DNA from 3 places in the Streptomyces sp. NPDC006923 genome. Region 2 is predicted to be linked to each of the others. Evidence: riboswitches for the same ligand, from Rfam matches in the RefSeq annotation. Region 2 holds a riboswitch; each other region holds the start of a gene.

Region 1 (10,390 bases), on a different contig from region 2:
TCGCTCTCGCCGACGATCTGGGCCGCGACCGTCCGGGGCCCCTGGAGCGCGTTGTCCCAGTGGTGCACGAGCAGTCGCTCGCCGTAACGGGCGGAGGGAAAGGACGCGCAGTCGCCCACGGCGTACACATCGGGCAGCGAGGCGCGCAGCCGCTCGTCGGCCGTGACCGAACCGTCCGGTCCGAGCGCGATACCGGAGCCGCTCAGCCAGCCCGTCGCGGGCCGCGCCCCGATGCCCACGACCACCGCGCCGGCGTTCAGCCGCCGGCCGTCGTCAAGGACCACCGCCCCGGGCTCGACCCGTGCCACCCGCGCGTTCGTCAGCAGCTCGGCGCCGCTCTCCGCGTACCAGCCGGCCATGGGGGCGGCGACCTCGGCCGGCAGAGCGCCCGCGAGCGGCCGGTCCCCCGCCTCGACGACCGTCACCGCGCACCCGGCCTCACGCGCCGCCGTGGCGAACTCCGCGCCGATCCACCCCGCGCCGACCACCACGATCTCGTGCTGCCGGGCCAGCACCGGACGCAGCCGCTCCGCGTCGTCCAGCGTGCGCAGCAGATGGACACCGGGCACGTCCTCGGCGCCGGGCAGCCTGATCGGCTCCGCGCCGGTGGCGACGACCAGCACGTCGTACGGGACGGGCCCGGCGGCCGTGTCGATCTCCCGCGCGGAGGCGCGCAGTCCGGTCACCTCCAGTCCGAGCCGCAGCTCGACGGAGAACGCCCCGAAGTCGATGTCGAAGGCCGAGCTGTCCGCCTTGCCCAGCAGCAGCGCCTTGGAGAGCGGCGGCCGGTCGTAGGGCGGGTGCGATTCCGCGCCGATCAGGGTGACCGGTCCGCGACAGCCCTTCTCCCGGAGCGCCACGGCGGTCTGCACCCCGGCCATGCCCGCGCCGACGACGACCACGCGCGGCTCTCCGGCCGGCCCCCGGTCCGCGTGCGTCCGCTCCCGGGCTCCCCGCTGCTGCTCACTCACCCGATCACCTTAGGCCCTGTCCGATCGCCTCGGAGGAGGTGGCGCGGTGCCGGCGCCCCGGCGGGCGGCGCCCCCGCCGCGAGCATCTCTCAAGCGGCTGACGGAGCGCCAGAGGGCCCGCCACGGTGACCGCTCCCTTACTGAGCGGGGGGACGGGGCGTTAGTCTGGATCGGACACTACCTCGCGGGAGCCCGGACGCACCGGGCTGAGAGGGAGGCTGAGACGGCCTCCGACCGTACGAACCTGATCCGGGTCATGCCGGCGAAGGGAGGGGCTGGACGCCCATGCAGTCGTCTCAGAACGAAACCGGTGCCCGCAGTACGGGGTCCGACGTCCTGGTCGTCGGAGGCGGGATCATCGGCCTGGTCACGGCCTGGCGGGCGGCGCAGCGGGGGCTGCGTACCGCCGTGGCGGATCCCGCTCCCGGCGGCGGGGCCGCGTGGGTCGCGGCGGGCATGCTCGCGGCCGTCACCGAACTCCACTACGGCGAGCAGACCTTGCTCGCCCTCAACCTCGCCTCCGCCGCGCGCTATCCGGACTTCGTCGCCGAACTGGAGGCGGAGAGCGGCCAGGACACCGGCTACCGCGCCTGCGGCGCGCTCTCCGTGGCGCTCGACGCCGACGACCGCGCCCAGCTCCGCGAGCTGCATGCCTTCCAGCAGCGCTCGGGGCTCTCGTCCGAGTGGCTCACGGGCCGCGAATGCCGGCGGCTGGAGCCGATGCTCGCGCCGGGCGTGCGCGGCGGTCTGCGGGTGGACGGCGACCACCAGATCGATCCGCGCCGGCTGGCGGCGGCCCTGATGACGGCGTGCGAACGGGCCGGAGTGGTCTTCCACCGCTCCTGGGCCGAACGGCTCCGTGTCGAGGGCGACCGCGCCACCGGCGTCGTCCTCGCCGACGGCCGCGCGCTCGGCGCGGACCGGACCGTCCTGGCGGGCGGCAGCCTCAGCGGAAAGCTCGACGGGGTGCCCGGAGACGTCCTGCCGCCGGTACGTCCGGTCAAGGGCCAGGTCCTGCGGCTGACGGTGCCCCGCGCGTACGCGCCGTTCCTGTCCCGGACGGTACGGGCCGTGGTGCGCGGCAGCCATGTCTATCTCGTCCCGCGCGAGAACGGCGACCTGGTCGTCGGCGCCACCAGCGAGGAACTGGGCTGGGACACCACCGTCACCGCGGGCGGTGTGTACGAACTGCTGCGGGACGCCCACGAACTGGTCCCCGGCATCACCGAACTGCCGCTCACCGAGACCCTCGCGGGACTGCGCCCCGGATCGCCGGACAACGCGCCGCTGCTCGGTCCCACCGCGCTGCCGGGTCTGCACCTGGCCACCGGCCACTACCGCAACGGTGTCCTGCTCACGCCGGTCACCGGCGATGTCATGGCCACCGCGCTGACCACGGGCGAACTCCCCGCGGAGGCCCGCCCCTTCACTCCCCTGCGCTTCTCCCCCGCCGCGTCCGTACGTCAGGAGCAGCCCGCATGACCCGTACGAACCCAGACATCGTCAACGTGTCCGTGAACGGCGAGCCGCGCGCGCTGGCGGCCGCCACCACACTCGACATCCTGGTGGCGGCCCTCACTCCCGCGCCCTCGGGTGTCGCCGCCGCCGTCAACGAGACGGTCGTCCCGCGCACCCGCTGGTCCGGCACCCTGCTCGGGGACGGCGACCGGGTGGAAGTGCTCACCGCCGTCCAAGGAGGCTGACCAGTCATGGCGGACGACCGCCTCATCATCGGCTCCACCACCTTCACCTCCCGGCTGATCATGGGTACGGGCGGGGCGCCCAGCCTCGACGTACTGGAACGTTCCCTGATCGCCTCCGGCACCGAACTCACCACGGTCGCGATGCGCCGCCTGGACCCCGCGGTCCAGGGCTCCGTCCTCTCCGTGCTCGGCTCCCTGGGCATCCGCGTCCTGCCCAACACCGCCGGCTGCTTCACCGCCGGCGAGGCGGTGCTCACCGCGCGCCTCGCCCGTGAGGCGCTCGGCACGGACTGGATCAAGCTGGAGGTGATCGCGGACGAGCACACCCTGCTGCCCGACCCGATCGAGCTGCTCGACGCCGCCGAGACGCTGGTCGACGACGGTTTCACCGTCCTCCCCTACACCAACGACGACCCGGTGCTCGCCCGCAAGCTGGAGGACGTGGGCTGTGCCGCGATCATGCCGCTGGGCTCGCCGATCGGCTCCGGGCTGGGCATCCGCAATCCGCACAACTTCGAGCTGATCGTGGAGCGGGCCCGGGTGCCGGTGATCCTGGACGCGGGCGCGGGCACCGCCTCGGACGCGGCGCTCGCCATGGAGCTGGGCTGCGCCGCCGTGATGCTGGCCTCGGCGGTCACCCGCGCGCAGGAGCCGGTGCTGATGGCCGAGGCGATGCGGCACGCGGTGGAGGCCGGCCGGCTCGCGTACCGCGCGGGCCGGATCCCGCGCCGGCACTTCGCGGAGGCGTCGTCCCCGGTGGAGGGACGGGCGGCCCTGGACCCGGAGCGCCCGGCGTTCCCGGCGACCGGTGCCGGGGTTCCCGGGGACGGTGTCAGGGCCGTGTGACCCGCCACTGTCACGGCTCGGCTGCGGAACAGTGTCCGGTCTGCCCCGGGGCTTCGGGAGTGTCCGCCGCGGATCGTAGACTCGCCGAGTGGACATGACCCTTCAGGACCCCATCGTCGGGCAGGTGCTCGACGGCCGCTACCGCGTCGACGCGCGCATCGCCGTCGGCGGCATGGCCACGGTCTACCGGGCCGTCGACATCCGCCTCGACCGGGTCCTGGCCCTCAAGGTCATGCATCCGGCCCTCGCCACCGACGCCGGCTTCGTGGAGCGCTTCATCCGCGAGGCCAAGTCGGTGGCCCGGCTGGCGCACCCCAATGTGGTCGCCGTCTTCGACCAGGGCGCGGAAGGGGCGTACGTCTATCTGGCGATGGAGTACGTCGCGGGCTGCACCCTCCGTGATGTCCTGCGGGAGCGCGGCGCCCTCCAGCCACGGGCGGCGCTGGACATCCTGGAGCCGGTGCTCGCCGCGCTGGGCGCCGCGCACCGCGCCGGGTTCGTGCACCGTGACATGAAGCCGGAGAACGTCCTCATAGGGGACGACGGACGGGTCAAGGTCGCGGACTTCGGCCTGGTGCGGACGGTGGGCGATGTCACCAGCAGCACCGGGTCCGTGCTCGGCACGGTGTCGTATCTCGCGCCCGAGCAGATCGAGTCCGGCACCTCGGACACCCGGGTCGACGTGTACGCCTGCGGGGTCGTCCTGTACGAAATGCTGACGGGCGCCAAGCCGCACACCGGGGACACCGCCGCCCAGGTGCTGTATCTGCATCTCAACGAGGACGTGCCCGCGCCGTCCGCCGCCGTCCCGGGTCTCGCCGTCGAGCTGGACGCGCTGGTCGCGGCGGCCACCGCCCGCCACCCCGACGCCCGTCCCTATGACGCGGTGGCGCTGCTCGCGCTGGCCCGCGAGGCCCGCACCCGGCTCACCGACGCCCAGCTCGACGCCGTACCGCCGCGGGCCAGGCCCGAGACGGGGGCCGGCGCCGGGGCCGAGGCCCGTACGTCGGTGATCCCCCGCCCCTTCGCCGGACACCCCGAGCGGACGACCTCGGAGCCGCGGCGCGCATCGCCGGTCGAGCACACGAGCGTGCTGGAAATGGCGCCGCAGGACCGCACGCCCCCGCGCTCGCGGGGCCGCCGCGGAGCGGCGCCCCGGCGGGGCATGATCGCGTCGATTGTGGCGGTGCTGCTGGTCCTCGGCGTGGGTTCCGGGGTCTGGTACATCAATTCCGGTCAGTTCACCCGCGTTCCCTCGCTGCTGGGCCAGAGCGAGCAGGAGGCCAGGAGCCGGCTCGCCGACGCGGGGCTCGACGCGAAGGTCACCAGGGACTTCAGCGACACCTTCGCGCGCGGCACGGTGCTGCGCAGCGACCCCGGAGCCCGCGGGCGCGTCCGCGGCGACGGCCCGGTGACCATCGTCGTCTCACGGGGCCCGGAGGTCGTCCGGGTCCCGGATCTCGTGGGCACCTCGCTCGACGACGCCCGGCGTACGCTGAAGGAGACCGGGCTGGCCGCCGGGGTGGTCACGCGGTCGTTCGACGACAATGTGGCGCAGGGCGCGGTGATCAGCTCCGACCCGACGCCCGGCCGCGAGGTACGGCCCGACTCGGGTGTGGCCCTGGTCGTCAGCAAGGGCGGTGCCGTCGAGGTCCAGGACGTGACCGGCGAATCCGTGGACGAGGCGACCGCCGAGCTCGAAGAGTCGGGGCTCAAAGTCAGAATCGCCTCGGACCGGGTGGACTCACCCGAGGAGGAGGGCACCGTGGCTGTGCAGTCTCCGGCCGAGGGATCCCGGCTGGCGCGGGGCGACACCGTCACGCTGACGGTGTCCGGCGGACCGCGGATGGTCTCCGTCCCCGATGTCACGGGGCTGAAGACCAAGGAGGCCAAGAGCGTGCTGGAGGGAGCGGGCTTCCAGGTCGAGGTCGACCGCAGCTTCCCCTTCCTGGACGACCGGGTGTCCGAGCAGTCCGTCGAGGGCGGCGACGAGGCACCGGAGGGCAGCACCATCACCATCAAGACCGAAGGACTCTAGAGACACCATGCGCAACCCCGTCGGCGGCCATGTCCCCGTGGCCGGCGGCCTCGCCACGACCGGCCTGGCCTACGCCCGCGAGCTGGGCGCCGAGACCGTGCAGGTCTTTGTCGCCAACCCCCGGGCCTGGGCGACGTCCGCCGGGAGTCCGGCGCAGGACGAGCTGTTCCGCGCCGAGTGCGCGGCGGCCGGCATCCCGGCCTATGTGCACGCCCCGTACCTGATCAATTTCGGGTCGCACACCGAGGCGACCGCCGAGAGGTCGGTGGAGTCCCTGCGGCACAGCCTGCGCCGGGGCCGGGAGATAGGCGCCCTGGGTGTGGTGGTGCACACCGGCTCGGCTACTGGCGGCCGCACCCGCGAGGTGGCGCTGGCCCAGGTACGGGAGCGGATGCTGCCGCTGCTGGACGAGCTGACCGACGACGACCCGTTCCTGCTGCTGGAGTCCACCGCGGGCCAGGGCTTCTCGCTCTGCTCCAGGACCTGGGACTTCGGTCCGTATTTCGAGGCGCTCGACTCCCATCCGAAGCTGGGCGTCTGCCTGGACACCTGCCATGTCTTCGCGGCCGGGCACGATCTCAGTGGCCCGCACGGCATGCGGCAGACGCTGGATCTGCTGGTGGACACGGTCGGCGAGGGCCGGCTCAAGCTGATCCACGCCAATGACTCCAAGGACGTGGCGGGCGCGCACAAGGACCGGCACGAGAACATCGGCCTGGGCCACATCGGTGAGGAGCCGTTCCGTGAGCTGTTCTCGCATCCGGCGACCGAGGGCGTTCCGCTGGTGATCGAGACACCGGGCGGCAAGGAGGGACATGTGTCGGACGTCGAGCGGCTGAAGAAGCTGCGCGACGGCTGACCGCCGCGCCCACCGGGCCGGGCGGGGCTCAGAGTTCGGGCCCGTCCCCGGGGCCCTCCTGGTAGGAGTAGCGCTGCTCCGCCCAGGGGTCACCGATGTTGTGGTAGCCGCGCTCCTCCCAGAAGCCGCGGCGGTCGGCGGTCATGTACTCGACGCCCCGGACCCATTTCGGCCCCTTCCAGGCATAGAGCTGCGGGACGACGAGACGCACCGGGAAGCCGTGCTCGGCGGTGAGGAGCTCGCCGTCCTTGTGGGTGGCGAAAATCGTACGGTCGGAGACGAAGTCGGCGAGCCGCAGATTGGAGCTGAAGCCGTACTCGGCCCAGACCATGACATGCGTGACGCTCGACGCGGGCGGTGCGAGTTCGGCCACCGTACGGGCGGGCACACCGCCCCATTCGGCCCCCACCATGCTGAATTTCGTCACGCAGTGCAGATCGGCCACCACCGTCGAGAACGCCAGCGCCGAGAATTCCTCGTGGTTCCAGCAGTGCTTGTCACCGTCGGCGGTGGCGCCGAAGACCCGGAACTCCCACCGGTCGGGCTTGAACTTGGGTACGGGCCCGTAATGGGTCACCGGCCAGCCGCGCTGCAGCCGCTGCCCCGGTGGTAGCACGGACTGTTCCGGCTCGTGATATTTCCGGCTTTCCGGCTGACCCATGCCGTCCATGGTGACAGACAGGAAGGGGTGGTCATGACCAGGCCCGATCCAATTCGGTCAATTCATATTAAGCTCGCCCTTACTGGACGGTCAGTGATCACCGTGCGACGATGCGCGCCGTCTGGCCCGTCACTCGCCTGGAAGGAGCGTCGCGATGCAGGGCGACCCCGAGGTCATCGAGTTCCTCAATGAGCAGCTGACCGCCGAGCTGACCGCGATCAATCAGTACTTCCTGCACGCGAAGCTGCAGGAGAACTTCGGCTGGACGAAACTCGCCAAGTACACCCGGGCCGAGTCCTTCGACGAGATGAGACACGCCGAGCTGCTCACCGATCGGATCATCTTCCTGGAGGCCCTGCCGAACTACCAGCGGCTCTTCCATGTACGCGTCGGCCAGACCGTCACCGAGATGTTCCAGGCCGACCGGCAGGTCGAGGTGGAGGCGATCGACCGCCTGAAGCGCGGGATCGATGTCATGCGGGGCAAGGACGACCACACGTCGAAGCGCATCTTCGAGTCGATCCTGGCGGACGAGGAACACCACATCGACTATCTCGACACCCAGCTCGAACTGGTCGAGAAGCTCGGCGAGGCGCTCTATATCGCCCAGGTCATCGAGCAGCCGGAGAGCTGACGCTAAGCGGCTTCACCCAGACCGGGTGCGGGAGCTCCCGCCACCCCGTCCACCGGCGCGCCGAAAGCGGTGCCGGCCTGACCGAGCAGCTCCCGGCGCGGGCAGCCGCCCCGGCCGAGGATCGACTGGATCCGGCGGACGCATGACCCGCAGTCGGTGCCGGCCTTGCTGGCCGAAGCGATCTCGCGCGGAGTGCGGGCACCGGCTTCCGCGTGTTCCCTGACCTGTGTCTCGGTGATGCCGAAGCATGAGCAGATGTACACGCGGTTCACCTCCCGGCAAGGTCATTGGTCGGGCCGCCCGGACTCTCCGGTGAGGCAAACCTAACCTTACCTGTGACCCGCGGTACGCAACAGCCACGGACACGGCGGTGGGGCGCGAATCACATCGATCCGCGCCCCACCGTCGTCTGGCCGCCCGCCCCGCCCCTACTGGTCGCGGTACATCTCGGCGACCAGGAACGCCAGGTCCAGCGACTGACTGCGGTTCAGACGCGGGTCGCACGCCGTCTCGTAGCGCTGGTGCAGATCGTCGACGAAGATCTCGTCGCCGCCGCCCACGCACTCGGTGACATCGTCGCCGGTCAGCTCGACATGGATACCGCCCGGGTGGGTGCCGAGGCCCTTGTGGACCTCGAAGAAGCCCTTCACCTCGTCAAGCACGTCGTCGAAGCGGCGCGTCTTGTGGCCGGACGCCGCCTCGAAGGTGTTGCCGTGCATCGGGTCCGTCACCCAGGCCACCGTGGCACCGGAGGCCGTGACCTTCTCGACCAGCTCGGGCAGCTTGTCCCTGACCTTGTCGGCGCCCATCCGGACGATGAAGGTCAGCCGGCCGGGCTCCCGGTCGGGGTCGAGCCGGTCGATGTAGGTGAGCGCCTCGTCGACGGTCGTGGTCGGGCCGAGCTTGATCCCGATCGGATTGTTGATCTTCGAGGCGAACTCGATGTGCGCGCCGTCGAGCTGGCGGGTGCGCTCACCGATCCAGACCATGTGGCCCGAGACGTCGTACAGCCGTCCCGTCCGCGAGTCGACGCGGGTCAGCGCGGACTCGTAGTCCAGCAGCAGCGCCTCGTGCGAGGAGTAGAACTCGACGGTGCGGAACTCCGCCGGGTCGGTGCCCGCGGCCTTCATGAAGTTCAGCGCGTTGTCGATCTCACGCGCGAGCTGCTCGTAGCGCTGGCCGGACGGGGACGACTTCACGAAGTCCTGATTCCAGGCGTGCACCTGGCGCAGATCGGCGTAACCGCCGGTGGTGAAGGCGCGGACCAGATTGAGCGTCGCGGCGGACGCGTTGTACATCCGCTTGAGCCGCTCCGGATCCGGGATCCGGTCCTTCTCGTTGAAGGCGAAGCCATTGACGGAGTCGCCGCGGTACGTCGGCAGCGTCACACCGCCGCGCGTCTCGGTCCCCTTGGAACGCGGCTTGGAGTACTGGCCCGCGATCCGGCCGACCTTCACCACGGGCACGGAAGCGGCGTAGGTGAGCACCGCGCCCATCTGGAGCAGCGTCTTCAGCTTGTTGCGGATCTGGTCCGCGGAGACGGCGTCGAATGCCTCGGCGCAGTCGCCGCCCTGCAACAGGAACGCCTCGCCCTTGGCGACGGCTCCCATCCGGGCGCGTAGCTGATCGCACTCGCCCGCGAACACGAGCGGCGGATACGACTTCAGCTCGGCCACGACCTCGCGCAGGGCTTCCTGGTCCGGATACTCCGGCTGCTGGGCAGCGGGAAGACCTTGCCAGGAGGGCACATGGGCGGCGGGGTTCTCAGCGTTCACTGTCACGGCTCCAGATTACGTGGTCGCGGGCTGTGTCACGGGCAGCGCTCACAGTGTGGAACATCCGGCACCCCCGGAACCCGTTAACCGCCCGCCCCGGGTCGTAACCGGGCAAGCCGGCACCGGATGCGCTAAGGTGCCTCGCATGTTCGCGCATTCGAATCAGACCTGGTGGTGGACCGCTCGTCCGGCGGCCCACTGATTCACCGCGCGCACCACGAACCGCGAAGGCCGCCCGAGGGGCGGCCTTCTGTGTTCTCCGGGCCCGGACCGGAGAGACGGGCCGTTCCTCCCATCGGAAGGAACACCTCAGATGCCCGACCTGCCGCTCGACGGACTCGTCCGCCGGCTCCTCGACGACGACTGCCCGCCCTTCGCCCTGCTGCGCAGGCGCACACCCGGCCGGGACCACAACACCGTGGAACTCCTGATCGGCTCCGTGCACGAGACCGCTCTGCTCGCCGGCCTCCCCGCCGGGGACCGGCCCTCGCTCGCCCTGGTGCCGTTCCGCCAGATCAGGGAGCGCGGCTTCGACGCGCGGGACGATGGGACGCCGCTGTCCGTACTGGTCGCGGACGAGACCTACGAACTCCCCCTCGGCGAGGTGCTCGACCGGCTGCCCGCCCATGACGTACGGGTCGAGGACGGCGCCTTCGACATCGACGACGAACGGTACGCGGAGATCGTCCGACGGGTCGTCGAGGACGAGATCGGCCGGGGCGAAGGCGCGAACTTCGTGATCCGGCGGACCTTCGAGGGCCGCATCCCCGGCTTCGGCCGCGCCGACGCCCTCGCGCTCTTCCGGCGGCTGCTCGCCGGTGAACGGGGCGCGTACTGGACCTTCGTCGTGCACACCGGCGAGCGCACCCTTGTCGGGGCCAGCCCCGAGGTCCATGTCCGGAT
Region 2 (10,390 bases):
TCGAACTGCCCTGCCTCCCCGACCCTCAGGTCCGTCTCAGGGTGGGATCAGGGAAGAGCGGGGGACGCGAGTCCGCCGCGGACGCCTCCTCGCCTCTAGCATCTGGTGAGTAGGGCAGATGTCTGACGTATCGGGTGAAGCGAGGTAGCGACGATGGCGGTTCGGGACATTTTCACGGGAATGCCGTGGTGGGTGAAGTGGATCGCGGTGCCCCTGATCGCCATCGTCGTGTTCGGCGGACTGATCGTCAGCGTGGTCGCGTTTGTGATCGGCATCCTCTTCAAGCTGCTGCTCTTCGTGGCTCTGGTGGGGGGACTGATCTACGTCGTGAGGAAGTTCATGTCGTCCTCGTCGTCCCGCGGCGACTGGTAAGAGGCTGACAGTCAGTGCGGCCGTTAGCCCGAGCGGGGGAAAGGTGAACGGCAAACCAACTCAGGCCCCGGCCTGGCCCTAGAGTGACTGCTCTCGCCGCGCTCCGGGAAGATCGCATTCGCGCTGACCACAGGTTTAATGCGATTTTCCGGGCGGGGCCTCAGGATTCCTCGGGTCCGCCTCAGAGCTCCTTCGGTCCCTTGGTCCCCAGGGGTGCGGCGGGCGCGCGGGGGCGGCCCCCGCGGGCGGGCCCCTGCCCGTCAGCACGCCTGGGGATGACCTTTGGCCACAGCAACAAGAACCGCAGCCCCTACCCTGATCGGATCGGTGCAGCGAGCGCTGCGACTGCTGGAGTCCGCGGGCTCCCATCCGGACGGAGCCCCCGCGAAGCAGCTCGCCCGCGAGGCCGGTCTGCCGCTTCCCACTGCCTATCACCTGTTGCGCACGCTGGCGCACGAGGGCTATCTCCGTCGTGAGCGGGGCGTCTTTGTTCTCGGCGAGGCGGCGGAGAATCTGGGGCACGGCGGAGCGCTGCAGAATCGTCGCAGCAAGATCGCTGATTCGATCGGCCACTGGCGGGACACCATCGGGGCCCCGGTCTACTTCGCGCTCTACCACGAGGGCGAGATCGATCTGATCGCCGTCGCCGACAGCCCCTCGGCCCCCGCGGTCAACGAATGGGCCGACTTCCGTGAGACGGCGCATGCCCACGCGATCGGGCTGTGTCTGCTGAGTCAGCTCGACGACGAGTCACGGCGCGATCATCTGGACCGTCACCCTGTCCGCCCCCTCACGTCCCACACCGTGCCGGACCGGAACGCCCTGCTGAGACGCCTCGGCTCCCTGGGGCGCATGGAGCCCGTCGTGGCACGGCAGGAGTACGCGCTCGGCACACTCTGCGCGGCCGTTCCGGTCACCGCCGGAACCACTGCCGCCACAGTGGCCATTTCTCTACCACTCGATCAGCAGCAGAGACTGCTCCCTGCGGCAGAATGGTTACGCAGGGAGATCGGTTGCATGCTGAGCGCGTTCGCCTTCTCTATCAGTATCTGAAAAATTACTCCTTGTGATCCGCTAGCGCGTACAGGACTATTGCGTCAAGGTCCGCATGGATCATTCCCAGCCACGCTTTATCTACTCCGGGGTGCACGATGCGCGAGTCGGTCCAGGCCGAGGTCCTGATGAGCTTCCTCGTCTCCGAGGAGCTCTCGTTCCGGATTCCGGTGGAACTCCATTACGAGATGGGGGATCCCTACGCGGTGCGCATGACCTTCCATCTCCCCGGCGACGCTCCCGTCACCTGGACCTTCGGCCGCGAATTGCTGCTCGACGGCATCAACACACCCAGCGGGGACGGTGACGTACGCATCGCGCCGACCGTGCCCGAGGACCTCTCCGACGTACACATCCGCCTCCAGGTCGGTGACGACCGCGCGCTCTTCCGCGTGAGCGCGGCGCCGCTGGTGGCCTTCCTCGACCGGACCGACCGACTGGTTCCACTCGGCCAGGAGCGCACGCTCGGCGACTTCGAGGGCAGTCTGGAGGAAGCGCTCGGCCGCATCCTCGCCGAGGAGAACGCCGGCTAGGTGTACCGGCCCGTGAGGTTGGGGACGCGGTCGGCCTGAAGCGCACCGTACGGACCTGCTATTTCTTGTGGCGCCGGCCCCTGCCCTCGGCTCCGGACACGCGTGCGCTCTGTCCGGGCAGGGAAGGGGCCGACGCGGAGCCCGTGGACCCGGGCTCCGGGCTCCCGGAAGGCCCGGACCGGTCGGCGGAGACCACCAGCGCGGCCAGAGCCGTTGTCACCGGCACCGACGCGACCAGGCCGATCGAGCCCACCAGGGTGCGCACGATCTCCTCCGCCACCAGCTCGCTGTTGGCGACGGTGCCCACGCCCGACCGCGCGATCGAGAACAGCAGCAGAAGAGGCAGTGCCGCGCCCGCGTAGGCGAGTACAAGCGTATTGACCACCGAGGCGATGTGGTCCCGGCCGATCCGGATCGCCGCCCGGTAGAGCGCGCGCGGCCCCATCGACGGATCCGCCTGATGCAGCTCCCAGACCGCTGAGGTCTGCGTCACGGTCACATCGTCCAGTACGCCGAGCGAACCGATGATGACGCCGGCCAGCAGCAGACCACTCATATCGATCCCTGGATAGAGACCGTGGATCAGTCCGGTGCTGTCGTCGGTGTTGCCGGTCAGACTCGCCCAGCCGATGAAGAGCGATCCCAGCAGTCCGATCAGTAGGAGCGAGATCAGAGTGCCCAGGACGGCGACCGAGGTGCGCGCCGTGAGCCCGTGGCACATATAGAGCGCGATCAACATGATCGCGCTCGCCCCGACCACGGCCACGACCAGCGGATTCGAGCCCTGCAGTATCGCGGGCAGGATGAACAGCGTCAGTACGGCGAACGAGACGGCGAGCGCGACGAGCGCCATCACCCCTCGCATCCGGCCCACCACGACAACCGCGAGAGCGAAGATCCCGGCCAGCAGAGCCATGGGGAACTCGCGGTTCACATCGGTCACGGAGTACTGGAGATCATGGGGCGCGTCGGGTGCGTATGCCACCACCACGCCTTGTTTCACGTGAAACTGCCGGGGCGCGTCCGGCTGGACGATCTCAATAAATGTCCGCCCTTTCTCCTTGCCGGTCGTGACCTCGATCGCGGCCTTCGTGCAGTCTCCTGTCTCCGTCGGCCGGGGCGCATCGCCCGGCGGCGTCGACGCGGGGATCTGGGAGGCGTTGACGTCCTTGCAGTCGACCTGCTCGATCTGCACCACCCTGCCCTGCTGGGTCTGCCGGTCGAAGCCGACACCGCTGCGTTCGTGCGAGGGCGCGCCACCCGGCCAGAGCACGGCGAGGCCGACGACTACCGCAGCCGCGAAGGGAATCAGGACCGCCGCGATGACCTTGCGGAGGTGCCGGGAGACCGGTTCTGCGGGCCCATGACTGTGCGAGTGGCCATGAGGCTGACGAGTCTGCTGGGGTGAGGTCACCCCTGAATCATCGCAAGAAGGAAGAGGCCCTCTGTTCAGCGCGCCCGATGGAGCGCTAGCGTGGAGGCACCTTTGCACACGCGGGAGCTCGGAGCACCGGGCTGAGAGGGCGCTGATGGTGTGGTCCCGGGGGACATCCCCTGGACACCTTCGCTGCGCCGACCGCTGAACCTGTTACCGGGTAATGCCGGCGTAGGGAGTAGGTCTCATGACCGTTCAGGACGCACACACGTCTGCCTCCGACTCGGGGAATCCGAGCGGGGCCGAAAGGTCCATCGGCTGGCACAAGGGATATGTCCGGGGCTCGCGCCCGGACATCCAGGTGCCGGTCCGCCAGGTGCACCTCACCAATGGCAAGGACGTGACGCTGTACGACACCTCGGGGCCGTACACCGATCCCACCGTCGAGACCGATGTACGCCGCGGTCTCGTCCCACTGCGGGAAAACTGGATCATCGAGCGCGGGGACACCGAGGAGTACGCGGGCCGTCCCGCTCGCCCCGAGGACGACGGGCTCAAGCACACCTCACCGCGCGGAGGGCTGCGCAACCTCGACGCCGTCTTCCCCGGCAGGCCCCGTCAGCCGCGCCGGGCACGGAACGGGCAGCCGGTGACACAGCTCGCCTATGCCCGCCGCGGGGACATCACCCCGGAGATGGAGTACGTCGCGATCCGGGAGAATGTGCCGCCGGAGGTCGTCCGCGAGGAGATCGCCGCGGGCCGCGCCGTCCTGCCCGCCAATGTCAATCACCCGGAGATCGAGCCGATGATCATCGGCAAGCGGTTCCTGGTGAAGGTCAACGCCAATATCGGCAACTCTGCGGTCACCTCCTCCATCGAGGAGGAGGTGGACAAGATGACCTGGGCGACCCGCTGGGGCGCCGACACGGTCATGGACCTCTCCACCGGCCGCAATATCCACACCACGCGTGAGTGGGTGCTGCGCAATTCCCCCGTCCCCATCGGGACGGTGCCGCTCTACCAGGCGCTCGAAAAGGTCGACGGCAGGGCCGAGGAGCTGACCTGGGACATCTACAAGGACACGGTCATCGAGCAGGCCGAGCAGGGCGTCGACTACATGACGGTCCACGCCGGTGTACTGCTGCGGTATGTGCCGCTGACGGCCCGCCGCAAGACGGGCATCGTCTCCCGCGGCGGCTCGATCATGGCTGCCTGGTGCCTGGCGCACCACAAGGAGTCGTTCCTGTACGAGAACTTCGAGGAGCTGTGCGAGATCCTCGCGTCGTACGACGTGACGTACTCCCTCGGTGACGGGCTGCGGCCCGGCTCCATCGCCGATGCCAACGACGAGGCGCAGTTCGCCGAGCTGCGCACGCTGGGCGAGCTGAACTCGGTCGCCAAGCGGCTGGGCGTACAGACGATGATCGAAGGCCCGGGCCATGTCCCGATGCACAAGATCAAGGAGAACATCGACCTCCAGCAGGAGATCTGCGAGGAGGCGCCGTTCTACACGCTCGGTCCGCTGACGACCGATGTGGCGCCGGCGTACGACCACATCACCTCCGGCATCGGTGCCGCGATGATCGCCTGGTGGGGCACGGCGATGCTCTGCTACGTGACCCCCAAGGAGCACCTCGGGCTGCCCGACCGTGACGACGTCAAGACGGGCGTCATCACCTACAAGATCGCGGCGCATGCGGCGGACCTGGCCAAGGGCCACCCGGGCGCGCAGGACTGGGACGACGCCCTCTCCGACGCGCGCTTCGAGTTCCGCTGGGAGGACCAGTTCAATCTGGCTCTCGACCCGGACACGGCCAGGGAGTTCCATGACGAAACCCTCCCGGCCGAACCGGCGAAGACCGCGCACTTCTGCTCGATGTGTGGCCCCAAGTTCTGCTCGATGAAGATCTCGCAGGACATCAGGGCCCGGCACGGCGGTGACATGGAGACCGCCGAGATCGAGGCCGGTATGGCGGAGAAGTCCAAGGAGTTCGCCGCGGCCGGCAACCGCGTGTATCTGCCGCTGGCGGAGTAGGGCCTGCCCCCTCCGGGACCACGGTGTCTCCGGCCCGCGCCACAGCGGGCCGGAGACACGAAGTCGTGGCGAGCCGGCGGCACCGGATCGTCGGCGGGCCGGTGGGTACGCGGCTCTTGGACCGGCCGTGGTCAGCGGCGGCCGCGAGCCGGGAGCCGCTACTCCGGCTTGTGCTCCGGGCCGCCGAAATCGGGGCTGGTGAAGTCCGGGCTGGTGAAGGACGGGCGCTGGCCCGCGGTGGAGCCTTTGTCCGGACTGCTGAAATCGGGCCGGCTGTAGCCCATCCTGGGAAGGTGGCGCACTGTGCGGGGCGGCCCCGGTACGGCGGGGTCGGCGCTCGGATCGGCCAGGGCGGCCCGCAGAAACGGCAGAACGCCGCGTTCCAGCAGGGCGTGTCGCCAGGCTTCCCGCGCGCGGGCCACCTCGTCCGGCAGCTCGCCGTCCGAATCCTCCGCCGGGAGCTGGGTGGCACCGTTGCGCACGGCTGTGATCAGCAGACCCACCGCGGCCGCCAGGATGCCGATCGCGGTGACGGCGGCGAAGAACCAGCCGACGGCGAGCAGGGTGTCGGCGAAGGCGGGCGGCGGGCTGAGTGCTTTGAGGAGATAGCCGACGAGCAGGAAGATCGCCGCGGCGGTACCTCCGAGGACCGGGACCAGGACGGTGATGACGGCCGTCAGCCCCGCACCGGAGACGGTCGCGCCGCCCTCGGCGGGGTCGAGTACGGAACCGCGGACCGAGTCCGGCGAGGCGGGCGAGCGGGACTCCTCGCGCACCCCGGTGTAGTGCTCGTACTCGGCTGCGGCGGCCGTGGTTATCAGTGCCGTGGCGTTCAGGGCCATGGTGCGCAACTGCTCGGTGTTGAGCCGCTTTCCGACCGCGGCGAGATCCGGGCGGTCGTGTGCGTGGCGCAGCGCGTCGTCGAGGATCCGCTCGAAATCGACGCGATCCTCGCTCAGCAGGTGCGGAGCGCTTTTCATGTGCATCCCCCGATGCTCCGTAGGGCCGGTCGGCCCACGTGTAGCGGGCAGTTGGCGAAAGCGGAGGAGAGCCTGCTACGGATACGCCGATGGTAGAGCTGTTTTGGCGTGCGGTGACAGGGGGTTTGCGGAAATCACCCGCCGCGCGTTTTCAGTTGTGCAGGGGAAGCTGGACCACCAGCAGTTTTCCCGCCATGGTCACTCCACCGTCCATCGCGATGGCAAGTCCGTCGGCGTAGACGTGGGGCCCTTCCACCACCGGTCCCCTGTCCTCTTCGCCGTCCGGGGCGTCCTCGGCGCCGACTTCGCCGAGCAGATAGGGAATGGGGCTGTGGCCGTGGACGACGCGCTCTCCGCCGTACTGGGAAAGCAGTTCCTGGACGGCTTGTGGGCCGCCCTCGTCACGGAACGCGAAGCGTTTGGTGAGCTTGCGGAACAGATCCCAGCATTCGTCGGCGTCGTTGCGGGTGAGGATCTGATGGACGGTGTCGTTGACGTCCTCGATGGTGGACCCGTAGTCCAGATAGGCGGTGGTGTCGGAGTGCATGAAGAGGTGTCCGTCCTCCTCGACCACCGCGTCGAGCCGGGACATCCACTGCAGATGGACGTCCTGCAGGCGCTCCATGTCGGCTCTCTGGCCGCCGTTGAGCAGCCAGGCCGCCTGGAAAGTGGCGGTGCCCGCGCCGGAGTTGACGGGTGTGTCGCCGAACCGCTTGGCGCCGATGAACAGGAGTTCGTGATTGCCCATCAGGGCCTTGCAGTAGCCGCCGGCCGCGGCGGCCTCCGCGGAGAGCCGCATGACGAGATCGATGACGCCGATGCCGTCGGGGCCGCGATCGGTGAAGTCGCCCAGGAACCAGAGGCGGGCGGTGCCCGCGGCCCAGTGGCCCTCGGGGTCGACGAGGCCCTGTTCGGCGAGGGAGTCGAGGAGTTCGTCGAGATAGCCGTGGACGTCACCGACGACATAGAGGGGCCCGAGGCTGCCGGACCCGGCCGCCTCGGCGGCGACACGCACCTGGACGGTGTCCCCGCGGTTGATCACCGGGAGATCGCGTTCGGTGGGTGTGTAACCCTCCGGCAGTTCGTCGTCCGGGATGGCGTTGCCGGGATGCCCGGTGAGGCTGCCGGACGCCGGGACGGACTGCTCGGGCTGCCCGGACTGCACGGGAACCTGTGCGTACGGCGGGACGCGGAAGTCGCGCAACGTCGCCGTCCGCACCGCGGATCCCTGGCCGGCCCCCTGTGTCATCGACCCCTCCACCACCGTCGCGCCGCCGTACACCTCTCAGGCCCGCCTGATCGGATGGGGCTGAGCCCATCGGAGGCAGGGGAAGGTCTGTGGTGTCGTGCGCCCATCATAGGAACGCCGCTCCTCCTGTGTGACGCACCAGGGGTGGTGAATCCGATTGCACTTGTGGTTCACCGGCTGTTTTGGCGCCGATCGCCCGAAATGAGAAAGGTCTGGCCTTCGGTGGGGCGCCCGGGGGAGGAGTGTGACTCCCCCGGGCGCCGCTCAGTCGATCGCGGGGGACCTGGGGGCGCTGACCGTGGTGCGTGGCGGGCGCCGTTGGGAGGAGGTCCGGACGATCAGTTCGGTCGGTATCACCTGTTCGACCGGCCGGTCGGTCTCGATGCCCTCGATGGCGTCGATGAGGAGCTGGACGACGGCGGTGCCGATACGGCGCGGTTTGAGCGACAGCGTCGTGATGGGCGGTTCGGTGGCGGCGTAGACGGTGGACTCGCTGCAGCAGACCAGCAGCAGGTCCTCGGGTACGCGCAGTCCGTACCGCCGGGCGGCGGCGAGCAGATCGGTGCCATTGGGGTCGAAGAGCCCGTAGACGGCGTCGGGGCGGTCGGGACGGGCCAGGAGCCGGTCGGCGGCGACAGCCCCGGCGCACGGGTCGTGGGCGGGGTAGGACTCGTAGACCGGGTCCTGGCCGACGCGTTCGCACCAGCGCAGATACGCGGTGGTGGAGAGCCGGGTGTAGGTGTCCGTGGTGGTGCCGGTGAGCAGGCCGATCCGGCGGGCTCCGGCGGCGGCGAGGTGGTCGAGCAGGTCGAGGACGGCCGCCTCGTGGTCGTTGTCGACCCAGGCGGTGACGGGAAGGGTGCCGGCGGGCCGGCCGTCGGAGACGACGGGCAGTCCCTGGCGGACGAGTTCGGTGACGACGGGGTCGTGGTCGGACGGGTCGATGACGACGGTTCCGTCGAGTGCGACATTCGACCAGACGTCATGGCGGGAGGTGGCGGGGAGGATGACGAGGGCGTAGCCGCGGGCGAGCGCGGCGGAGGTCGCGGCCCTGGCCATCTCGGCGAAGTAGGCGAACTCGGTGAAGGTGAAAGGTTCATCCCCGTACGTCGTCACGGTGAGGCCGATGAGCCCCGATTTGCCGGTACGGAGGGTTCGGGCCGCCGCGGACGGCCGGTAGCCGAGGCGCTCCGCGACTTCTCGGACATGGCGTCGGGTGGCGTCGGGTAACCGCCCCTTGCCGTTGAGCGCGTCCGAGACAGTCGTGATGGAGACACCGGCGGCGGCGGCAACGTCCCGGATGCCCGCTCGACCTTGCCGGCTTCCCCGGCGCGTTGTGTCCGTCCGGCTCACCTGGTGTTTCCCTGCTGCTGTCATGGCGAGCCGATAGTAGGGCTCGGGCGGACGGTTGGGACGGTCACACATTCACCTGGTAGCAGGCACGTTTCTGCATGATCCAAAGCACTGGGCGACCTTGGAATTCGGCAAGGTTGCGGGGTGTAGCTATGTTCTGCCATGCGTCGAGGGGTGTGGACCTGTCGATAGGTCCATGTTTCGAAGAGGTCTCAACTCACCTCTACGAGGGACGCGCGCCACGGCGCGCGCCACCGGCGCCCCTCAAGATGGCGAGCGCCTCCTGGCTCGGCGCCGCACTTTCCCCGGGTCTCTTCCACGGCGTCGCTCAATCCTCGGCACAGGCCATTCGCAGGGGCCGCGAATCCTCATAGGGTGAGGAGTATTGAGGTTGCATGGACCCGTGAACGGCCGAGGAGGACCTGCGGTGAGTGATACGAGCCCCAAGCTGCGCGCCGAACTGAACGGCATCCCCATGTACAAGCCGGGCAAGCCGGCGGCGTCCGGCGGTCCTGTCGCGTACAAGCTGTCCTCCAACGAGAACCCGTATCCGCCGCTGCCCGGAGTGATGGAGCAGGCGATCTCGGCCGCCGGGGTGTTCAACCGCTATCCGGACCTGGCCTGCACCGGCCTGATCAACGAACTGGCCGAACGCTTCGGGGTGCCGGCGTCGCACCTGGCCACCGGCACCGGGTCGGTGGGGGTCGCCCAGCAGTTGCTGCAGGCCACGGCTGGCCCCGGTGGCGAGGTCATCTACGCCTGGCGGTCCTTCGAGGCGTATCCGATCATCACCCAGATCTCGGGCGCGGCGTCCGTCAGAGTGCCGCTGACCCCGGCCGAGGCGCACGATCTGGACGCCATGGCCGGGGCGATCACCGACCGGACCCGGCTGATCTTCGTCTGCAACCCCAACAACCCGACCGGGACGGTGGTGCGCCGGGCCGAGCTGGAACGGTTCCTCGACCGGGTGCCCGACGATGTGCTGGTGGTGCTGGACGAGGCGTACCGCGAGTTCAACCGCGACGCCGAGGTGCCGGACGGGGTCGACATCTACCGCGACCGCCCGAATGTCGCCGTGCTGCGTACCTTCTCCAAGGCGTACGGGCTGGCCGGTCTGCGAGTCGGTTTCGCGATCGCGCGCGAGCCGGTGGCGGAGGCCCTGCGCAAGACCGCGGTGCCCTTCGGTGTGAGCCATATCGCCCAGGAGGCGGCGGTCGCCTCGCTGCACGCCGAGGACGCGTTGCTGGAGCGGGTCGGCGCGCTCGTGACGGAGCGGCAGCGGGTCCATGAGGCCCTGTCCGGCCAGGGCTGGACCGTGCCCGAGACCCAGGCCAACTTCGTCTGGCTCCGGCTCGGGGAGCGCACGCTCGACTTCGCGGCGGCCTGCGAGGCGGCCGGCGTGGTGGTACGGCCCTTTGTGAACGAGGGCGTGCGGGTCAC
Region 3 (10,390 bases), on a different contig from region 2:
ACGGGTGCTGATGTTCCTGGTGCTGACCGTCGTCAGCGACACGGGCGCGTACGCGGTGGGCTGGCGCTTCGGCACCCACAAGCTCGCGCCGCGCATCAGCCCCGGTAAGACCCGGGAGGGCCTGCTCGGCGCCGTGGTCTTCGCCATGGCGGCCGGCGCGCTCTGCATGCAGTACATCATCGACGACGGGATCTGGTGGCAGGGCCTGGTGCTCGGCCTGGCCGTCGCGGCCAGCGCCACCCTCGGTGATCTCGGCGAGTCCATGATCAAGCGGGATCTCGGCATCAAGGACATGGGCACGCTGCTGCCGGGCCACGGCGGCATCATGGACCGGCTCGACTCCCTGCTGCCCACCGCACCGGTGGTCTGGCTGCTGCTGGTGATCTTCGTCGGTACGGGCTGAACGGCACGGGTACTCTGGTAGGGGCTCGCCGCCCACCGGTGGCGAGCCCCTTCACTCCCGCGACTGCGGGGCTGATCCCGTGAGGTCTCCCGGCACCGGCATTGTCGTGTCGTTCTCTCCGCGCCAGCGGGGATGGCCCGGCCTCGCCGTACCGAGGAGATGTCAGACATGGCCCCGCCGACACCGGGAGAACTCACCTTTGCCGCGCCGCGTGGAGCCAAGAAGCCGCCGCGGCACCTCGCCGACCTGACCCCGGCCGAACGCCGGGAGGCCGTCACCGCGATCGGCGAGAAGGCGTTCCGCGCCAAGCAGTTGTCGCAGCACTACTTCGCGCGCTACGTCCACGACCCGGAGCAGTGGACCGACATCCCGGCCGCCTCGCGCCAGAAGCTCGCGACGGAGCTGCTGCCGGATCTGATGTCGGTGGTCCGGCACATCTCCTGCGACGACGACACCACCCGTAAGACGCTCTGGCGGCTGCACGACGGGACCCTGGTCGAGTCGGTGCTGATGCGCTATCCGGACCGCGTCACCATGTGCATCTCGTCACAGGCGGGCTGCGGGATGAACTGCCCGTTCTGCGCGACCGGACAGGCCGGTCTGGACCGCAATCTGTCGACCGCCGAGATCGTGCACCAGATCGTCGACGGCATGCGCGCGCTGCGCGACGGTGAGGTCCCCGGCGGGCCTTCCCGGCTCTCCAACATCGTCTTCATGGGCATGGGCGAGCCGCTCGCCAACTACAACCGGGTGGTCGGGGCGATCCGCCGGCTGACCGACCCCGAGCCGGACGGCCTCGGCCTCTCGCAGCGCGGCATCACCGTGTCGACGGTCGGCCTGGTGCCGGCGATGCTGCGCTTCGCCGACGAGGGCTTCAAGTGCCGGCTCGCCGTGTCCCTGCACGCCCCGGACGACGATCTGCGCGACACCCTCGTCCCCGTCAACACCCGCTGGAAGGTCCGGGAGGTGCTGGACGCCGCCTGGGAGTACGCGGAGAAGTCCGGCCGCCGGGTCTCCATCGAGTACGCGCTGATCCGGGACATCAACGACCAGGCCTGGCGCGGCGACCGGCTCGGCAGGCTCCTCAAGGGCAAGCGGGTGCACGTCAATCTGATCCCGCTCAACCCGACTCCGGGATCGAAGTGGACGGCGTCGCGCCCCGAGGACGAGAAGGCGTTCGTGGAGGCGATCGCGGCCCATGGAGTGCCCGTGACGGTACGGGACACCCGCGGCCAGGAGATCGACGGAGCGTGCGGGCAGCTCGCGGCGGCGGAGCGGTAGCGGCGCGAGCAGCGCGGTGATGGGCGCCCGGGAGGTGGACCGGGCGTCCCAAAAGGCGCCCTGTACGCTGGCTCGAAACATCACATATTCCGACAGGGGAGCGCCACAGCGCTGAGAGTGCGGCACATGTCCGGTGACAACGGGCAGCGGCCGCAGACCCTCTGAACCTTGCCCAGGTCATTCTGGGTAGGAAGTTCGGACATCACTCAAGCTGTTGCGCCCTGCCCCGCGTCCGGCCCTTCCGGACACGGGGCAGGGCCGCGTCTTCTCCTGGACACCCCAGGAGGAAAACCAGTGACCACCATCAGGAAGACCGCGGTCGCGGCGCTCGCCGCCGCACTCGGCGCCTCGGCGCTCGGGGCCTGCGGCGGCTCCACGCCGTCCGACGGCGGCAGCGGCGGTTCCGCGTCCAAGACCGTCACACTCGTCAGCCATGACTCGTTCGCCGCCTCGCCCGACGTGCTGAAGGCGTTCACCCAGGAGACCGGTTACACGGTCAAGGTGCTGAAGAGCGGAGACGCCGGCGAGGCCCTCAACAAGGAGATCCTGACGAAGGGTTCGCCGCAGGGCGACGTCTTCTTCGGCGTGGACAACACGCTGCTCTCACGCGCCCTCGACAACGGCCTGTTCACGCCGTACGAGGCGAAGGGCCTGGACCGGGTCGACGCGGCCACCCGGCTCGACCGGGGAAAGAACCGCGTCACCCCGATCGACACCGGCGACCTCTGCGTCAACTACGACAAGAAGTACTTCGCCGACAGGAAGCTCGCGCCGCCGACGTCCTTCGACGACCTGGTCGAGCCCGCGTACAAGAACCTGCTCGTCACCGAGAACGCCGCGACGTCCTCGCCCGGCCTGGGCTTCCTCCTCGGCTCCGTCGGGCGGTACGGCGAGGACGGCTGGCAGGACTACTGGAAGAAGCTCAAGGCCAACGGCGTCCGCGTCGTCGACAGTTGGGAACAGGCGTACAACGAGGAGTTCTCCGGTTCCGCGGGCGGCAAGAAGGCCAAGGCGGACCGGCCGCTCGTCGTTTCGTACGCCTCCAGCCCGCCGGCCGAGGTGCTGTACGCCGAGCCGCAGCCCAAGGAGGCACCGACCGGGGTCTCCACCGGGACCTGCTTCCGGCAGACCGAGTTCGCGGGACTGCTCGACGGCGCGAAGAACGAGGCCGGCGGCAAGGCTCTGCTGGACTTCCTGATCAGTGACCGGTTCCAGGCGGACATGCCGCTGAACATGTTTGTGAACCCGGTGGTGAAGAGCGTCGAACTGCCGAAGCTGTTCACCGAGTTCGGCGCGACCGTCGCCAGGCCGGAGAACGTGGCTCCCGACCGGATCGCCGCCAACCGGGAGCAGTGGATCCAGTCGTGGTCCTCACTCGTAGTGAAGTAGCGGCGGGACACCGGCGCGCCGGGCGCGGGAACGCGGTGCGGCTCGGCCTGATGGCCGTGCCCGTCGCGTTCTTCGCCGTCTTCTTCGCCTGGCCGGTGGCCGCGATCGTCGGCCGCGGCCTGAAGGCGGACGGGGCCTGGCGGCTCGGCCGGATCGGTGAGGTCCTGAGCCGGCCGGACATCCTGGACGTCCTGTGGTTCACCACCTGGCAGGCGTTCGCCTCCACCGCGCTCACCCTGCTGATCGCGCTGCCCGGCGCCTTTGTCTTCGCGCGTTTCGACTTCCCCGGCAAGCAGGTGCTGCGCGCGGTGGTCACCGTGCCGTTCGTCCTGCCGACCGTGGTCGCGGGCACGGCCTTCCTGGCGCTCCTCGGCCGCGGCGGGCTGCTCGACCGGCTGTGGAGCGTGCGGCTCGACACCACGGTCTGGGCGATCCTCCTCGCGCATGTCTTCTTCAACTACGCCGTGGTCGTGCGGACGGTGGGCGGTCTCTGGGCACAGCTCGATCCGCGCCAGGAGGAGGCCGCGCGGGTACTGGGCGCGGGACGGTTCGCGGCGTGGCGGCGGGTGACGCTGCCCGCGCTCGCTCCCGCCGTCGCGGCAGCCGCCCTGATGGTCTTCCTCTTCACCTTCACCTCCTTCGGCGTCGTACAGATCCTCGGCGGCCCCGCGTACTCCACCCTGGAGGTGGAGATCTACCGGCAGACGGCGCAGTTGCTCGACCTGCCGACGGCGGCGGTGCTGACGCTGGTGCAGTTCGCCGCGGTCGGCGCGATCCTGGCGGTGCACGCGTGGACCGTGCGCAGACGGGAGACCGCGCTGAGGCTGGTCGATCCCGCGGGGACCGCGAGCCGGCCGCGCGGCGCCGGGCAGTGGGCGCTGCTCGGCGGCGTCCTCGCGAGCGTGCTCGTGCTGATCCTGCTGCCCCTCGCGGTACTGGTGGAGCGGTCCCTCGACGGCCCTGGCGGGTACGGCTTCGCCTTCTACCGGGCGCTCGGGTCGGTGGAGGCGAGCGGCGGCACCTTCCTGGTGCCTCCGCTGGAGGCGGTGTGGAACTCCCTGCGGTACGCGCTGGTCGCGACGGCTGTCGCGCTGCTGGTCGGCGGACTCGCCGCCGCCGCGCTGACCCGGAGGGCCGGGCGGCTGGTGCGCGGCTTCGACGCGCTGCTGATGCTTCCGCTCGGGGTGTCCGCCGTGACCGTCGGCTTCGGCTTCCTGATCACACTCGACAGGCCCCCGCTGGATCTGCGGGCGTCCTGGATCCTGGTGCCGCTCGCGCAGGCGCTGGTCGGGGTCCCCTTTGTCGTACGGACCATGCTGCCGGTGCTGCGGGCGGTGGACGGGCGGCTGCGTGAGGCGGCCGCGGTCCTCGGCGCGTCACCGCTGCGTGCCTGGCGGGAGGTCGATCTGCCGCTGGTGCGGCGGGCGTCGCTGGTGGCCGCGGGTTTCGCCTTCGCCGTGTCGCTGGGTGAGTTCGGCGCGACGGTCTTCATCGCGCGACCGGACCGGCCGACCCTCCCGGTCGCCGTGGCACGGCTGCTGGGGCGGCCCGGGGAGCTCAACTACGGCCAGGCGATGGCACTGAGCACCGTCCTGATGGTGGTGTGCGCGGTGTCGCTGCTGGCGCTCGAACGTATCCGCACCGACCGTTCCGGGGAGTTCTGATGGCCTTGCTGACCTTGGCGGACGTGACCGTACGGTTCGGCGACCGGAGGGCCCTCGACGCGGTGGACCTCACGATCGCCGAACACGAGGTCGTCTGTGTGCTGGGGCCCAGCGGCAGCGGCAAGTCGACGCTGCTGCGGGTGGTCGCCGGGCTCCGGTCGCCGGACGGCGGACGCGTACTGCTCGACGGCGCCGACCAGGCGGGTGTGCCGGCGCACCGGCGCGGCGTCGGGCTGATGTTCCAGGACCATCAGCTCTTCCCGCAGCGCGACGTGGCGGGCAACGTCGCGTTCGGACTGCGGATGCGTGGCGTGTCACGTGACGAACTGCGCGGCCGTACCGAGGAGCTGCTCGACCTCGTCGGACTGCCCGGCGCCGGGCGGCGGGCCGTGGCCGCGCTGTCCGGGGGCGAGCAGCAGCGGGTCGCCCTGGCACGGGCGCTCGCGCCCAGGCCCCGGCTGCTGATGCTGGACGAGCCGCTCGGCCAGCTCGACCGGAGTCTGCGCGAGCGGCTCGTCGTCGAGCTGCGGGCGCTCTTCGGACGGCTCGGTACGACCGTGCTCGCCGTCACCCACGACCAGGGCGAGGCTTTCGCGCTCGCCGACCGGGTCGTGGTGATGCGCGACGGGCGGATCGAGCAGACCGGCACGCCGCTGGAGGTGTGGCAGCGGCCGGCCTCCGCGTTCGTGGCGAGGTTCCTCGGCTTCGACAATGTGCTGGAGGCCACGGTGAGCGGCGAGAGCGCCGACACGGCGTGGGGCAGGATCCCCGTGCCCCGGGGCTCCGCGCAGGGCGGGCGCACCGTGCTGGTGCGGCCGGACGGGGTGCGCCTCGCCGACCCGGCGGAAGGGCTGCGCTGCACCGTCGAGGCCCGGACCTTCCGGGGCAGCCGGGTCGCCGTGCTGCTCAGGCCCGACGGCGGCCCCGGGCTGGAGGCGGAGTGCGGTCTCCGGGACGCGCCGGAGGTCGGCGCGACGGTCGGAGCCGTGTTCGCCGCGGAGGACGTGGTGGTGCTGACCGGCCGGGACGTCTGACGTCCGCCCCGGCCACGGTGCGCGGCTCAGGCCCCCGTGAGCCGGGCGAGCGCCGCCGGCGCCTCGTCCACGGTGTCCACCAGCGCGATCCTGTTCTCCATCGAGCGGCCCCGCGCCAGTGACCTGAGCAGCGGCCAGGTGGGCAGAGTCTCCGTCCAGTGGGCGCGGTCGACCAGGACCATCGGGGTCGGCTCGCCGCGTGACTCGTAGTAGTTCGGCGTCGCGTTGTCGAAGACCTCCTGCACCGTGCCCGCGGCGCCCGGCAGGAAGATCACGCCCGCGTCGCAGCGCGCCAGCAGACCGTCCTCGCGGGTGGCGTTGGCGAAGTACTTGGCGATGTGGGCCGCGAACGCGTTGGGCGGCTCATGGCCGTAGAACCAGGTCGGGATGCCGATGGAGTCGTCGCCCTCCGGCCAGCGGGACCGGATCTCGAAGGCGGCCCGCGCCCAGTCGGAGACGGAGGGGACGAACGACGGCGCCTTGGCGAGGAGTTCCAGCGCCTCGTCCAGCATCGCGTCGGGATGGGCCGCGGAGTACGCGCCCAGGTTCGCGGCCTCCATGGCGCCGGGCCCGCCGCCGGTGGCCACGGTCAGTCCGGTGCGGGTGAGGGAGCGGCCGAGCCGCGCGGCGCCCGCGTACGCGTCCGTACCGCGCGCCATCGCGTGTCCGCCCATGACGCCCACGACCCGTGTGCCGGTGAGGAGTTCGTCCAGCGCGTCGGAGATCGCGTCGTCGTGGATCGAGCGCAGCATGGACGCGAAGATGTCGCCGTCGGCCTTGGTCCGCTGGAACCACGCGTACGCGCGGGCGTCGGGAGTGGCCTCGTAACCGCCGTCCGCGAGCCCCTCGAAGAGCTGGCCGGGCGTGTAGAGGAGCCCCCGGTACGGGTTGAAGGGAAGGCCGGGCACGGGCGGGAACACCAGGGCGCCGTCGGCACGCACCTTGGCCGTGGCGGCGGGCTCCATCGGGCAGCCGAGGAACACCGCGCCGCCGGTGTCGACGCGCAGGAGGACGGACGTACGGGCCGTCAGGTCGACGGACTGCAACCGGTAGCCGCCGAGCGTGCCGCCCCGGGCGGTGCGGTCGAACTCGTCGAGGGACTCTATCTCCCGGTCCTGACCGTGCGCGCCGGGCCGCTCGCCATTCACCATGCGGTCACGATAGGCCCTGCTCCGCCGGGTGTTGCCGCCCGGCCCCGTCCGCCGGCCCGGGAGGCCGGCGGACGGCGGGCGCCGGCTCCGGGCCGGCCGGTCAGGTGGCCAGGGGAATCGCCGCCAGGGCCGACACCGCCCAGGTCAGCGGGACGAAGGCGGCCAGCAGCGCCGCCGCACGCACCGCAGCCGCCGTGCGCAGCAGGCCCGGCGCGGCGCCGGAGTCCTGGAGGGACACCGTGGTGAGCGCGCGGACCTGCTTCGCTTCCAGGGCCGCGTTCAGGAGCGTGGCGGCGGCGCAGCCGACGATCAGACCCGCGCCGAGACCGGTGAGCGGGCCGAAGGGGCGTTCGTCACCGGGGCCGTAGATGGACGCCGCGGCGAAGGCGCCGGAGACCACCGCGCAGAGCACGCCCAGCGGCCGGCCGATACGGCGGGCCTCGTCCATCAGGGCCCGGCCCGCCAGCAGGCGGATCGCGCCGGGACGCATCATCTGCAGGAGCCGGCCGCAGAGATGGGTGATGCCGGGTCCTGCCAGCGCCAGGCCGACCGCGGTCAGCGACCAGCCGGCCAGGACACCGGCCAGGCTCCCGTCGAGCAGGCCCGCCTTGTCGCCGCGGCGGCTTGTCGCGTATGTCTCGATCGCCAGTCCGGCGGCGGTGAGGGCGACGCCCCACGGCAGTCCGGACGGCGCGGGCGCGGGGACGGGAGTGGACGAGGAGTCGGCCTCGGCCGGGCTCTTGCCGGCCCGCGGGCGCAGCGTGATCGCGGTCGCCAGCCCGGCCAGGAACGGCGCCAGCGCCAGCAGCGTCAGCGTCGCGCCCAGCGGCAGCGGACGGCCCGCCGCGAGCAGCGCCGCCGCCTCGCCCGTGAACGGCTTCCCGTTCAGGTCGCCCCGGAGATGCAGGAAGAGCAGCAGCGCCAGCGCGCTCCCCAGCGCGCAGGTCATCGCGGTGGAGACGGCGGCCAGCACCGTCATCCGGGCCGGGCCGAGACCGATCGCCGACAGTCCGGTGCGCGGCCGGGTGCTGCCGTCCGTACGCGCCACCGCGACCGCGAACTGCACCGTGGCGGCCAGCGGGATCAGACACCAGAGCAGCCGCGGCCAGGACCCCGCCGGGTGGCCCATCGCCCAGCCCAGTGTGCACAGCAGCAGAAAACCGACCCCGGCGGAGGCGGCGGCGACCAGCAGCCGGCGCAGCAGGACCAGGGGATGGGCGCCGCGGCCTAGACGGAGAGCGAGCACGCCGCCCGGCCTTCCGCCTCGGTCGGCCCCGGCGAGTCGACGCGCCGGCCGTCCACGAGCGAGACCACGCGGTCGGCGACCGTCGCGATCTCCGCCTCCAGGGTGGCCAGGACGACGGTGATGCTGTGCGACCGGGCCGCGGTGGTCAGCGTACGCAGCACCTGCGCGCCGTCCGTCTGGTGCAGCGGAGCGGTCGGCTCGTCGGCGAAGATCACGGACGGGACGGTGACCAGGGCCCGCGCGACGGCGACCCGCTGCCGCTGGGCCTGGAGCAGGGCGTGGGGCCGCTTACGGGCGCAGACGCCGATGTCGAGCCGCTCCAGCCACTCCATCGCCACGGTCTTGGCGGCGCGGTGGGACGCGCCGCGCATCAGCAGCGGCAGCGCCGCGTTCTCCCAGGCGCTGAGTTCGGGCACGAGCGACGGCTCGGGAGAGATCCAGCTGAAACGGCCCCGGCGCAGCCGTTCGCGCTGGAGCGCGTTCATGGTGTGGACCGGCGAGCCGTTGAACCACACCTCGCCCTCCTGCGGTACCAACTGCCCCGACAGGCACCGCAGCAGAGTCGTCTTGCCGCTGCCGCGCGGTCCGTTCACGGCGAGGATCTCGCCCTCGCGCACGCCGAGCGAGACGCCGTCGAGAGCGGGCGAGCCGTTGTGTGAGTAGTTCAGGGAACGCGCCCAGAGCACGTCGTTGTCCGGCGGGGCCACCATGGCGTACACCTCGGTTCTGGATCAGACTTACCGTCCCCCGTCCGGGGGAACGAAGGCGGCGACGATGGGTCACTGGGCACCGTAGGTATTCGGGACCGGGTGTGCGGACAGCACACGGCCCGGGCGCGCCCCTTCTCACTCGAATGGGGTGCACCCGGGCCGTCATGCGGGTGGTCCGCCTATGGGACCGCGGTCCCGTACGGGAACCGCCCGGCGGATCAGAGCTTCGTCCAGGCCTCCGTCAGCACCGTCCGCAGGATTCCCTCGATCTCGTCGAACGTCGACTGGTCGGAGATCAGCGGCGGCGCGAGCTGCACCACGGGATCGCCCCGGTCGTCGGCGCGGCAGTACAGCCCGCTGTCGTACAGCGCCTTGGAGAGGAATCCGTACAGGACGCGCTCGGTCTCCTCGTCCGTGAACGTCTCCTTGGTGGCCTTGTCCTTCACCAGCTCGATGCCGTAGAAGAAGCCGTTGCCGCGGACGTCGCCGACGATCGGCAGGTCGTGCAGCTTCTTCAGCGTGTCGAAGAAGGCGCTCTCATTGTCCAGGACGTGCTGGTTGAGGCCCTCGCGCTCGAAGATGTCGAGGTTGGCGAGCCCGACCGCCGCGGAGACGGGGTGGCCGCCGAAGGTGTAGCCGTGCAGGAAGGTGTTGTCGCCCTCGTAGAACGGCTGCGCGAGCCGGTCGGAGACGATGCAGGCGCCGATCGGGGAGTAGCCCGACGTCATGCCCTTGGCGCAGGTGATCATGTCCGGTACGTAGCCGAACTTGTCGCACGCGAACATCGTGCCGAGCCTGCCGAAGGCGCAGATCACCTCGTCGGAGACGAGCAGCACGTCGTACTGGTCGCAGATCTCCCGGACCCGCTGGAAGTAGCCGGGCGGCGGCGGGAAGCAGCCGCCGGCGTTCTGCACCGGCTCCAGGAAGACCGCCGCGACCGTCTCGGGGCCCTCGAAGAGGATCTGCTGCTCGATCTGGTCGGCGGCCCAGCGGCCGAACGCCTCGGGGTCGTCCCCGAATATGGGCGCGCGGTAGATGTTGGTGTTCGGGACCTTGTGCGCGCCCGGGACCAGCGGCTCGAACGGCGCCTTCAGCGCCGGCAGGCCGGTGATGGAAAGGGCCCCCTGCGGCGTGCCGTGGTAGGCGACGGCGCGTGAGATGACCTTGTACTTGGTGGGCTTGCCGGTGAGCTTGAAGTACTGCTTGGCGAGCTTCCAGGCGGTCTCGACCGCCTCGCCGCCGCCGGTGGTGAAGAAGACCTTGTTGAGGTCGCCGGGCGCGTAGTGGGCCAGCCGCTCCGCCAGTTCGACCGCCTTCGGGTGGGCGTACGACCACACCGGGAAGAAGGCGAGCTCCTGGCCCTGCTTGTAGGCGGTCTCGGCCAGCTCGTGGCGGCCGTGGCCGGCGTTGACCACAAACAGACCGGAGAGGCCGTCCAGGTAGCGCTTGCCCCGGTCGTCGTAGATGTAGGTGCCCTCGCCACGCACGATGGTGGGCACGGGTGCGTTCTCG

What was found. Region 2 has a riboswitch for thiamine pyrophosphate ahead of thiC (phosphomethylpyrimidine synthase ThiC). Riboswitches for the same ligand answer to the same signal wherever they lie in the genome.
Region 1: it holds a riboswitch for thiamine pyrophosphate, as region 2 does, so the genes downstream of both, thiO (glycine oxidase ThiO) here and thiC (phosphomethylpyrimidine synthase ThiC) in region 2, are expected to answer to the same signal.
Region 3: it holds a riboswitch for thiamine pyrophosphate, as region 2 does, so the genes downstream of both, ABZ707_RS27995 (thiamine ABC transporter substrate-binding protein) here and thiC (phosphomethylpyrimidine synthase ThiC) in region 2, are expected to answer to the same signal.

What each region holds. Positions count from the first base shown of each region.
Region 1 covers NZ_JBEYIF010000001.1:298,712-309,101, forward strand. The annotation lists gene ABZ707_RS01350 (FAD-dependent oxidoreductase) at 1-881, opposite strand, end outside; TPP riboswitch at 1,146-1,259, shown strand; gene thiO (glycine oxidase ThiO) at 1,257-2,453, shown strand; gene thiS (sulfur carrier protein ThiS) at 2,450-2,674, shown strand; gene ABZ707_RS01365 (thiazole synthase) at 2,681-3,520, shown strand; gene pknB (Stk1 family PASTA domain-containing Ser/Thr kinase) at 3,609-5,558, shown strand; gene ABZ707_RS01375 (deoxyribonuclease IV) at 5,566-6,417, shown strand; gene ABZ707_RS01380 (sulfite oxidase-like oxidoreductase) at 6,446-7,078, opposite strand; gene bfr (bacterioferritin) at 7,233-7,712, shown strand; gene ABZ707_RS01390 ((2Fe-2S)-binding protein) at 7,715-7,984, opposite strand; gene ABZ707_RS01395 (class II 3-deoxy-7-phosphoheptulonate synthase) at 8,141-9,493, opposite strand; gene ABZ707_RS01400 (trp operon leader peptide) at 9,633-9,689, shown strand; gene ABZ707_RS01405 (anthranilate synthase family protein) at 9,801-10,390, shown strand, end outside.
Region 2 covers NZ_JBEYIF010000005.1:173,858-184,247, reverse strand. The annotation lists gene ABZ707_RS11920 (DUF5326 family protein) at 154-372, shown strand; gene ABZ707_RS11915 (helix-turn-helix domain-containing protein) at 655-1,425, shown strand; gene ABZ707_RS11910 (SsgA family sporulation/cell division regulator) at 1,524-1,958, shown strand; gene ABZ707_RS11905 (YibE/F family protein) at 2,017-3,372, opposite strand; TPP riboswitch at 3,443-3,588, shown strand; gene thiC (phosphomethylpyrimidine synthase ThiC) at 3,581-5,368, shown strand; gene ABZ707_RS11895 (hypothetical protein) at 5,527-6,354, opposite strand; gene ABZ707_RS11890 (metallophosphoesterase) at 6,500-7,597, opposite strand; gene ABZ707_RS11885 (LacI family DNA-binding transcriptional regulator) at 7,862-8,974, opposite strand; gene hisC (histidinol-phosphate transaminase) at 9,378-10,390, shown strand, end outside.
Region 3 covers NZ_JBEYIF010000018.1:28,902-39,291, reverse strand. The annotation lists gene ABZ707_RS28005 (phosphatidate cytidylyltransferase) at 1-403, shown strand, start outside; gene rlmN (23S rRNA (adenine(2503)-C(2))-methyltransferase RlmN) at 572-1,684, shown strand; TPP riboswitch at 1,769-1,895, shown strand; gene ABZ707_RS27995 (thiamine ABC transporter substrate-binding protein) at 1,979-3,073, shown strand; gene ABZ707_RS27990 (iron ABC transporter permease) at 3,124-4,737, shown strand; gene ABZ707_RS27985 (ABC transporter ATP-binding protein) at 4,737-5,771, shown strand; gene ABZ707_RS27980 (Rossmann fold nucleotide-binding protein) at 5,798-6,922, opposite strand; gene ABZ707_RS27975 (hypothetical protein) at 7,023-8,168, opposite strand; gene ABZ707_RS27970 (ATP-binding cassette domain-containing protein) at 8,150-8,878, opposite strand; gene ABZ707_RS27965 (aspartate aminotransferase family protein) at 9,097-10,390, opposite strand, start outside.